One region of the Neorhizobium sp. R1-B genome, then DNA from elsewhere that is predicted to be linked to it. Evidence: predicted binding sites of a transcription regulator. Region 1 holds the regulator's gene; each other region holds the start of a gene.

Region 1 (3,276 bases):
AGAGTTCCTGGAGCGTGCCGGCGATCATGAAGGCATGGTCGCGGCTCTCCATCTGGCAGGGACCGGCGATCAAGGACAGGCGCGCATCCTGTGCAAAAACCACCTGGCCCTTTCCTTCGCCGACTAGGACGCGTGGATTGGCAGAAACTTCCATAAATCTATTCCTCGAAGCCGAACAAAACACCCTGGCCGGGTGCCGCCTGGACCAGAACGCGGCCTTCGCGGCGGACGAATGCCACGTCATTAGCAGCAAGGATGATCTCTGTCACGGCAAGATCGGCCGTCTTGAAGATGACGGCTCGGCCGTGCAAACCATCTGCACCAGCGACCGGCGGGAGCGCAAATTCCGCCTCCAGATCATCATTTCCCAAAATGCGAATCCGCGCGTTTGCGGCGGCCAATTTCAGAAAACCGGGCTCCACCTCCCCCCGGGCCATCAACACTTCCTCGACCAGAGGGGCGAAGTCGGACGGCGCTTGAGCGGACAGGATGACCTCGCTCAAACCGACAACCGTATTGGCGTGCCGCTCCAATTCGCCTCGGTCGGACGGCAGCGGAGCAAGGCGCTGAACGGAGAACAGGAAAAATTCGGGCGCCCGGTCATCGCCTGCAAATGCCAGCCGAAAGCTCGCCTCTGTCTCGGAACCGTCAGGCATCCTTACCGTGCGCGAAAACTCCAGAATGTCGCCGGCGGAAATTCCGCGCAGCCTGAACCGGGCATGATCGGCGACGGCATCCTGCGACGCGACGACCAGGGCAGAAAGCCCCTGCCTGTTGCGCCCTTTTCGAAAGGCGAGATCGCGCGCGGTAAAGACATTGCCCCGCTTGGCGGCAGCGCTCGCGTGACGGCGGTTGGTGATCGCCAGTGGCTCCAGATAGGTACCATCCGAGAAGAACACACAAGCATTGGCAGTGCCGAAAGGATGAAATGCATCCGGTGCGACAGTAAATCCGAGATCGGAGAGCCGCGAACGCGCGAACGCAAGGTCCGCCACCGGCAGTACGAGATGATCGATCGATCTTGCGTTCAAGCGAGGCCCCCAGGAATTTCAGAATCGCAAAGCTAAAATGGCAGCGGGCACGCCGTGCGCAAGTGGTAACGAAGCAGATATCTTGCAGACATCTATGAAGAAAAAATCATCATACTTCACGAAAATTTAGGGACTTGCGGAACACATATGGAACATATAGTGTCCGTTCTTGATTTGTTTCCGACTCTTGAGGGTGCCGAAAATGCTCACGCGCAAACAGCAGGAATTGCTTCTGTTCATACACGAACGGATGAAGGAATCCGGCGTACCGCCCTCCTTCGACGAAATGAAGGATGCGCTCGACCTTGCGTCCAAGTCGGGTATTCACCGGTTGATCACCGCGCTCGAGGAACGCGGCTTCATCCGCCGCCTGCCGAACAGGGCGCGCGCCCTGGAAGTCATCAGGCTGCCGGAAGCCTATGCGCCCAGCATTCAGCCGCGCCGGGGCTTTTCGCCCAGCGTCATCGAAGGCAGTCTTGGCAAGCCGCAACCGGCTGCCGCCTCTGCGAAGCCCCCCGCCAACGACGATAGTTCCAACTCAACCACGGTTCCCGTCATGGGCCGCATCGCGGCCGGCGTTCCGATCTCGGCGATTCAGAACAATACGCACGACATCGCCGTCCCTGCCGAGATGCTCGGGTCGGGCGAACATTATGCGCTGGAGGTCAAGGGCGATTCGATGATCGAGGCCGGCATCCTCGACGGCGATACCGTAATCATCCGCAACGGCAATACGGCCAATCCGGGCGATATCATCGTCGCATTGGTGGACGAGGAGGAAGCGACACTCAAGCGCTTCCGTCGCCGCGGGGCGTCGATCGCGCTGGAAGCCGCCAACCCGGCCTATGAGACGCGGATTTTCCCGCCGGACCGGGTCAAGATCCAGGGTAAGCTTGTGGGTCTCATCCGCCGCTATCATTGACCAGTTTGCCCAGCGGTTCCGGCAGGGATGAGCTGAAGATCTGGCGCCGCCAGTCGTAATGGCGATGGCGGGTCCATGGGCGGTCTTGGCCAAGGAGCGCTGCACGAAGCCGCCAGCGGTGGATGTCCGCGGAACCATCAAAAAACAGTTCGAGCGCTCCTGCGATCCTCAGCGCGTTGCCGTTGATCATCAGGGCTCCGGAACGGCAGCGGTCAAACCTGGCACGTGGAGCGACGACGATATGCGCAGCGTCGCAGGCGACGCCGGCATAACGCGCGTCCTCCACATGAACGACTACAGCGCCTGCGGCGGTTTTTGACGCGCACCAGGCTCGCGGGGTGCAGATGAACCGGCCGACCGGTACCTGCTTCATCCCGCGGCTTGACGTTTCTCTCTCCTCCGTCGTCAATTCAGCACGCTCGCCGAGACTGTTCGAAGGCAGCGGATTTCCTCCGGACTTTCCCTCCGGGAGCCTGTCTCCGGCGGAGACTTGTCTTTCGCTGGCAGCAATTCCGGTTTCACCGGGTCCCCCAGCAGAAGCGCCCGCTTCCATTGATCATAGACAAATTCCGCGGGACGGGTGCGATTGGTGGCGATGCCATTACCATCTGTCAGGGCAATCATGGTGCCATCCTCGGAGATCAGGAGATCCGGAAGGGATCTCGACCGCTCCTGCCATGACAGCAACAAGCCGGCCACCAATAGAGGAATACCCAAGTATCTGAGCCGGGTTCTCAGTAGCGTCAGCAGAAGAAAGCCTGCCGTCGAGACGACCAGGAACCAGGGATGCTGGCGGCCGATGCCTACATCGCCGCCCCAGGCCGCCACATGCCTGGCGATCGCAATCACCGCTTCCAGGCCGAGGCCCATGAGCTTCAGGAACGGCCCATCGAGCCCGAAGGGCATCAGCAGCATGCCGATCAATCCCGCCGGCATGACCACGAAGGAAATGACCGGCATGGCGGCGAGATTGGCCGCAAGCCCATAAGTCGCGATGCGGTGGAAATGCTCGACAGAGAAAATCGCGGTCGATATGCCCCCAATCAACGAGGTCACGAAGATGCCGGCGGTAAAATTCCAGACCGCCGTGATCGGCATGACCACCGGGTGACGAAACGGCAGAGGCTCCGGGTCATGTTTTTTCGACCGATGCTTCCAAAGCGCGTAACCAGCGACCAGCGCGGCGGTGGCGGCAAAGGACATCTGAAAGCTCGGCCCAAGGATTTCCGAGGGAGATACGGCGATAATGACCAGTGCGGAGAGGGCCACATTGCGCAAGCTTATGGACGGCCGGTCGAAGAGGACTGCAACGAGCATGACTGC
Region 2 (3,276 bases), on a different contig from region 1:
GATGCCGGCAGCATGCGTCGAAGCGTGACGGTAAAGACCCTCGATCTTCTGCGCGATGTCCAGCAGTCGCGCGACGACAGGTTCCTTCTCGGCCTCCTCCCGAAGCTTCGGCTCCTCCTCGATCGCCTTGGAAAGCGGCGTCGGGTTGGCTGGGTTGTTCGGCACCAGCTTGCAGATCTTGTCGACCTGCCCATAGGGCATTTCCAGCACGCGACCGACGTCGCGAAGCGCGGCACGCGCCTGCAGCGAACCGAAGGTGATGATCTGCGCCACCTGCTCGCGACCGTATTTCTGCTGTACGTAGCGGATCACCTCTTCTCGGCGGTCCTGGCAGAAATCGATGTCGAAGTCCGGCATCGAGACGCGGTCGGGATTGAGGAAGCGTTCGAACAGAAGCGAGAAGCGCAGCGGATCGACGTCGGTAATGGTCAGCGCATAGGCGACAAGCGAGCCCGCACCTGAACCGCGGCCAGGCCCGACCGGGATGCCCTGCTGTTTCGCCCATTTGATGAAGTCGGCAACGATCAGGAAGTAGCCTGGAAACTTCATCTTCTCGATGACGCTGAGTTCGAAATCCAGTCGCTCCCGATAATCCTGTTCGGTAAAACCGCGAGTCATGCCCAGCGTGGCTATACGCTCTTCCAGACCTTCGATCGATTGACGACGAAGTTCGTCCGCCTCGGCACGTTCGGCTTCTGCCGGATCGTCGGTGGCGCCAGTAAAGCGCGGCAGGATTGGGTTGCGTGTCTTCAGAACGAACGAACAACGCCTGGCGATTTCGACGGTGTTTTCCAGCGCCTCCGGCAGGTCGGCAAACAGCGCGGACATTTCGGCACGGCTTTTCAAATAGTGGTCCGGTGTCAGGCGGAAACGGCTGTCGTCGGAAACGATGGCATTGTGAGCAACCGCCATCAGCGCGTCATGGGCGTCGTAGTCGGCTTTGGACGGAAAGAAGGCTTCGTTCGTGGCGACCAGCGGCAGGTCATGGTCGTAGGCAAGCGTCACGACCTTGTGCTCGTGGCGCCGGTCGTAGGCGCCGTGGCGCTGCAGTTCGACATATAGCCGGTCACCGAATATCTCCTTGAGCTTGAGCAGTCTTGCTTCGGCAAGCGTTGCGTTGCCTTCTTTCAGGACTACGTCCACCGGGCCGGTGCCGGCGCCGGTCAGGGCGATCAGGCCCTCGGTGCCGCCTTCCTCCAACCAGGAGCGGCAGATATGGGTGGAGTGATGCCCCTCACCGCTGAGATAGGCGCGGCTGATGAGGTCAACGAGACGTTCGTAACCGACGGCATTTGCCGCCAGCACGACGATCGTCGGTAGCTTGGCGAGTTGCTGGTGGCTGTTTCGCCGTTCATCCGAATGATCTTCCATATCGATCGACAGTTGGCAGCCGATGATCGGCTGTAACCCGTCGCCGACTGCCTTCTGGGCAAATTCCAGTGCAACGAAGAGATTGTTCGTGTCGGTGATGGCGATCGCGGGCTGATTGTCCGCTATCGCCTTGGAGAGTATCTTCTTAAGAGGCAGCGCTCCTTCCAGGAGCGAATAGGCAGAATGAACCCGAAGGTGCACAAATTGCGGGGAATCCCCTTGCCCTTCGGCACCCGATCCCATCTGCGTCAAATCTGCCATGTCCGCGCCATACCCATTTCCTGAATCGGGTCATTTTCCAGTGCGGCGTCCAGAGAGTCCAGATCGGATTTCCTTGCTCAACGTCTTTCGGAGACAGGCCGGGATGTCACATTGCCATGACGATCATGGAAAGGCTGGCCACGAAGGTGGCGATGGAAGCAAATGCGGCAATGTCACGAAGAAGGTCAGTCATCGTCGTCTCCCTTGTTCCTTTATGTTTTCAATTTGTTCTCATTTTGTTTGAGAGTCAACAGAGGAACAAAACGGGAATTGCGGATTTTGAATTATAGTTAAGAGGCGGGCATATGCGCCCTTTTCGCACGCTTGCGCGGCCAATCAGGCGTTTGCGGACGGCTTTGCAGAAATGAAGCGGCGCGCGATCATCCAGCAACCGACAGCCCAGGTGGCACCGCCGCACCAGCCGCCCAGCACATCCGTGGGGTAGTGGACGCCCAGATAAATCCGGCTGAAGCCGATTAGAAGCGTAAGAAATATAGCGGCGGCGATCAGGAAGATGCGGGTGGACCGATACTGCTGCGCTCGCGACAGGAGTGCTCCGAGCGTCAGATAGGTAACGGCGGAAAGCATGGCGTGACCGCTCGGAAAACTGAGGTCATGAACTTCGATCAGATGAGGCACGATATCCGGCCTCGGTCTCGCGACGCCAAGCTTCAAGGCGTTGCTGACCAGCCATCCGCCGAGGATCGACAGGAACATGAAGATCGCGATCGCCCTTTGCCTGGCGAGCAGAAGGTAAGTGGTCCCCATGATAGTCATCAGCGACAGCACCGTGGTGCCGCCGAGCGCGGTGATGTCATCGAAGGCATGGCTGAGCCAATAGGGACCCACCGGTATCGACAGGTCGGCTGTCGTCCTCAGGGCAAGCAGAATACGCTCGTCAAACGCACGCGTATCGCCTTCAACGACCTCGCTTGTCAGGTTGAAGAAGATAAACAGACCGCCCGCCAGAAATGCGAACATCATCAAACCGATCGGCTCGAAGGTCATGAACCTTTCGACGATCCTCTGTCTCATCCGAGAATGGAAGACCATGTTCTCCTTCCTGTTGTACTTTGTGCTGGTCTCAGACCGGGAGCGCATGACGCGCGTCGGAAAGCGTTGGCGGTGCGATGTTCCTGAAGCGGGCCTCGATCAGGCCATAGGCGCCGAAGGCGAAAAGACCAAGAGCCCCCAAGGCATACAAAATGGAACCGAATGGCAGCTGGCGTATCCAGGCGAGCGCGTCTGCCAGGCTTCCCGCTTGCGACGGGTCAACCGCGAATGCTGCATAGAGGAAAAATCCGCCGAGGATCAGAAAAACTGCACCCCGCGCCACGAGCCCATACATGCAGATACCGTTCAGGAGCGACCTCCGCTCCCAATCCGCGCCGAAATATTTCAAATAACTCTTTCTCATTCCCTTGACGATCTGTGCCACTCCGGCCGCGATGATGGCAATGCCCACCATCCCCACCAGATAGGGACCGAAGGGCTGCTGTATCAACCATGCAGCCCAGCTTTTTTCGTCGCCCGACTGGCTGCCGCCAAGCCCCACCTGCATTGCCTGCCCCAGGGCATAAAACGCCAGACTGGTATAGGTGGCTGCACTGACGAAAAGAGCGGCTCTTACCGCATAACCTTTGG
Region 3 (3,276 bases), on a different contig from region 1:
TCAATGCGCTCGACACCCAATTCGGCAAGGCAGACATGGATCTTGCGGTGGAAATCTCTCCGGACGTGGTGCTGGTTCCCAAGGTTGAGCAGGTGGCCCAGATACAGTCCGTGGCGGATATTCTCTCGGAAGCCGGCGCTCCGGACGATCTTGCCATATGGGCGATGATCGAAACGCCGAAAGGCGTCTTGAACGCGTCAGCGATCGGAGCTGCCGATGAACGGCTCCAATGTTTCGTCGTCGGTCTCAACGACCTGCGTAAGGAGACCGGCGTGCTGTCGCAGCCGGGTCGCGGCTATCTTGTGCCCTGGCTGATGCAGATCGTGCTGGCCGGCAGAGCCCATGGGATCGACATCATAGACAGCGTCTTCAACGATTTCCGGGACACGGAGGCTCTCGAGGCAGAATGCAGGCAAGGCCGCGTCATGGGCTTTTCCGGGAAAATGCTGATCCATCCCGCCCAGATCGAGCCCGCCAACCGGCATTTCGGACCGGATCCGGAAGCGGTGAAAGATGCTGAAACGATCATCGCCGCCTTTGCGAAGCCGGAAGCGCGACATCTCAATGTCATCAATCTCAACGGCCAGATGGTGGAACGCCTTCACCTTGTGGAGGCCGAGAAACTTGTTGCCAAGGCGAAATTCCTAACCGAACGAAAGAACGCTCCATGAAACTCTACCGTTTTCTCACCGGCCCCGACGACGCTTCCTTCTGCCATAAGGTGACGGCTGCGCTGAACAAGGGGTGGGAGCTTCATGGTTCGCCGAGCTATGCCTTCAACGCCACGACCGGCGAAATGCAGTGTGGGCAGGCGGTCACGAAGACCGTGGAGGGCAAGGACTATCATCCGGACATGAAGCTCGGCGAGCAGTAGGCGTCAAGCCGATCAGCGCTGTGCGGCAGCATCGGCGCTGGCTTCGATGCGCTCCATATCGTCGTCGCTCAAGCCGAAATGGTGACCAATCTCGTGGATCAGCACATGGGTGATGATATCGCCCAGGGTTTCCTCGTTTTCGGCCCAATAATCGAGGATCGGGCGTCGGTAGAGCCGGATACGGTTCGGCAGTTCGCCAGTTTCCATGTTGAAGCGTTCGGAAATGCCGCGGCCCTCGAACAGGCCAAGGAGATCGAAGGGAGTCTCGAGCGCCATGTCCTCGAAAACCTCGTCATCGGGAAATTCTTCGATCTCGATGATGAGATTGGTCGTGAGCGCCCGGAATTCCTCCGGCAGATGGCCATAAGCATCGATTGCCAGCGACTCGAATGTGCTGATCGTCGGCGCATGGCGATCCTGCCAATCGTCGGTCTGGTCAATGCGGGCCATGGGCTCTCCTTCTGATCAGGCCCATATAGTGCCTCCGGCAATATTTTTCGAGAGAAGAATCATTGACCTATCGGAAGAGGAAAAGATTCCCGCGTCTCTTCTGTTGACTCTTCTTCCGACCTCTGGAATCCATAAGAACATAAAGTGAACATATATGGATGGAGCTGACGCCATGGCCGAGAACGCCACGGCGCAGGAAAGACTTTTTGCCCTGCGCGCACAGATCGCCCGACTGGAGGGAAAATCCCTGCCAGCACTTGCCGCGGCAGAGCAGGCGCAGGCTGCCGAAAGGCCGGAATGCGGCAAAACCAGGATAAAACAGCCTCGTCTTCCCTTCGGCATAGACCCGTTGGATGTCGCCTTGGAGGGCGGCTTGCCGCTTGATGGAATTACGGAAATCCGCACGCGATCGATGGGAGATGCAGGCGCAGCAAGCGGTTTCACCTTCGCACTCGCATCTCATCTTAAGAGAAGGAAAGCCGATGGTGCGCCTGTTCTGTGGATCGGTGATGTCGTTTCCAGGCAGGAGGCGGGTGCTCCTTATGCGCCAGGCCTCGGGCAATTCGGGCTGAAACCTCAGGAGGTTCTTTATGCAGTGCCGCGAAAGCTGGATGAGGCGCTATGGCTTGCGGAAACTGCACTGGCAAGCAGGGCGCTTTCCGCCACCATTCTCGAGATCCGCGGCAATCTCAAGAATTTCGGCCTTACCGAGAGCCGCAGGCTGAACCTTCGGACAAAGGCGGCGGGGCGCCCCCTTTTTCTGCTGCGGCATGCAGGCGAAGAAGAGGCGAGCAGCGCTTCCTTCCGCTTCCTTGCCGAACCGGCGCCGGCCACCGGCCGGCGTCTTCCTGATGGATCCGTGCTTGGCGGCAGCATCGGCTATCCCGTTTTCCGACTCATTTTGGAGAAGAGCCGTAATCCGGCTCCGCTCTCCTTCCTTTTGGAGTGGAACCCCCATGACCGTCAATTTTCCCTCAATTCCAAGGCAGGAGAGGTTTTCTCTTTCCATGCCCCGCCAGCGCATTCTGGCGCTGGTCTTCCCGCATCTGCCGACAGACAGGATCGCGCGCCGACTCTGGGGCATATCGTGGCGCTCGAAAGGGCGTCCTGAGCATCCGCCGATCCTCTGCGTCGGGCGGCGTGACAATGCCATGCGGCTCACGGCGCTTGACGAGGTTTCGGAACGCTTCGGCCTGAGGCGAGGGCAGGGGCTGACAGAAGCACGCGCCATGTTTCCGGCAATCCATGTCATGGACGAGGACGAAGCAGCGGATCGGGCGCTCATCGAAGCCATCGCCGACTGGTGCGATCGCTATACCCCTCTGGTGGCTTTGGACGGATTGGATGGGCTTTTCCTCGATATCACCGGCTGTGCCCATCTCTTCGGGGGAGAAGAAATGCTTCTCAAGGATATTCTAGGTCGGCTTTTCCAGATGGGCTTCGACGTCAACGGCGCGATCTCCTCGTCGCCCGGCCTCTCCTGGGCCGCTTCCCGTTTCGGCCTAGGCGGCGTAATCTCCCACGATGGCATTGAAGAAGCGTTGGCGCCGCTGCCGGTCAACGCCTTGCGTCTCGACGCGATGGCGATCTCGTCGCTCCACAAGCTGGGACTGAAGCGGATTGGCGACCTTCTGTCCATGCCGCGCGCGCCGTTAGCGCGCCGTTTCGGAACGAGCCTGCTCCAGCGGCTGGATCAGGCACTGGGGCTGCATGAAGAAGCCATTTCCCCCCGCCGGCCGGTTGCCGCCTTGTCTGTCGAGCGAAAGCTTGCCGATCCGATCCAGGCGGAAGAGCATATCCTGCAATTGACAGGGCAGGTCGCGTCTTCGCTGAAACCGGAGCTGGAAGCCCGTGGCGTCGGCGGCCGCATCTTCGAGCTGGTGCTGTTCCGGGTGGACGGCTGCGTCTTTCGTATTTCGGTGAGAGCTTCCCGGCCGCTACGCGATCCAAAG

The links. Region 1 encodes LexA, which represses DNA repair genes until DNA is damaged. Its sites were predicted from a motif close to TGTTCNNNNTGTGTTCNG; they were not measured.
Region 2: dnaE (DNA polymerase III subunit alpha) is a predicted target of LexA. The motif match lies at 1,848-1,865, and genes of this name have one in related genera.
Region 3: EDE05_RS15540 (metallopeptidase family protein) is a predicted target of LexA. The motif match lies at 1,458-1,475, and genes of this name have one in related genera.

Annotation. Positions count from the first base shown of each region.
Region 1 covers NZ_SOEM01000019.1:55,720-58,995, forward strand. The annotation lists gene kdsA (3-deoxy-8-phosphooctulonate synthase) at 1-154, opposite strand, end outside; gene EDE05_RS21080 (VOC family protein) at 159-1,031, opposite strand; gene lexA (transcriptional repressor LexA) at 1,234-1,953, shown strand; gene EDE05_RS27335 (hypothetical protein) at 1,934-2,326, opposite strand; gene EDE05_RS21095 (ComEC/Rec2 family competence protein) at 2,359-3,276, opposite strand, start outside.
Region 2 covers NZ_SOEM01000002.1:373,462-376,737, reverse strand. The annotation lists gene dnaE (DNA polymerase III subunit alpha) at 1-1,632, opposite strand, end outside; gene EDE05_RS04515 (phosphatase PAP2 family protein) at 1,969-2,685, opposite strand; gene EDE05_RS04510 (DUF1206 domain-containing protein) at 2,717-3,276, opposite strand, start outside.
Region 3 covers NZ_SOEM01000010.1:98,640-101,915, forward strand. The annotation lists gene EDE05_RS15530 (CoA ester lyase) at 1-671, shown strand, start outside; gene EDE05_RS15535 (DUF1737 domain-containing protein) at 668-874, shown strand; gene EDE05_RS15540 (metallopeptidase family protein) at 887-1,324, opposite strand; gene EDE05_RS27225 (hypothetical protein) at 1,497-2,435, shown strand; gene EDE05_RS15545 (DNA polymerase Y family protein) at 2,332-3,276, shown strand, end outside.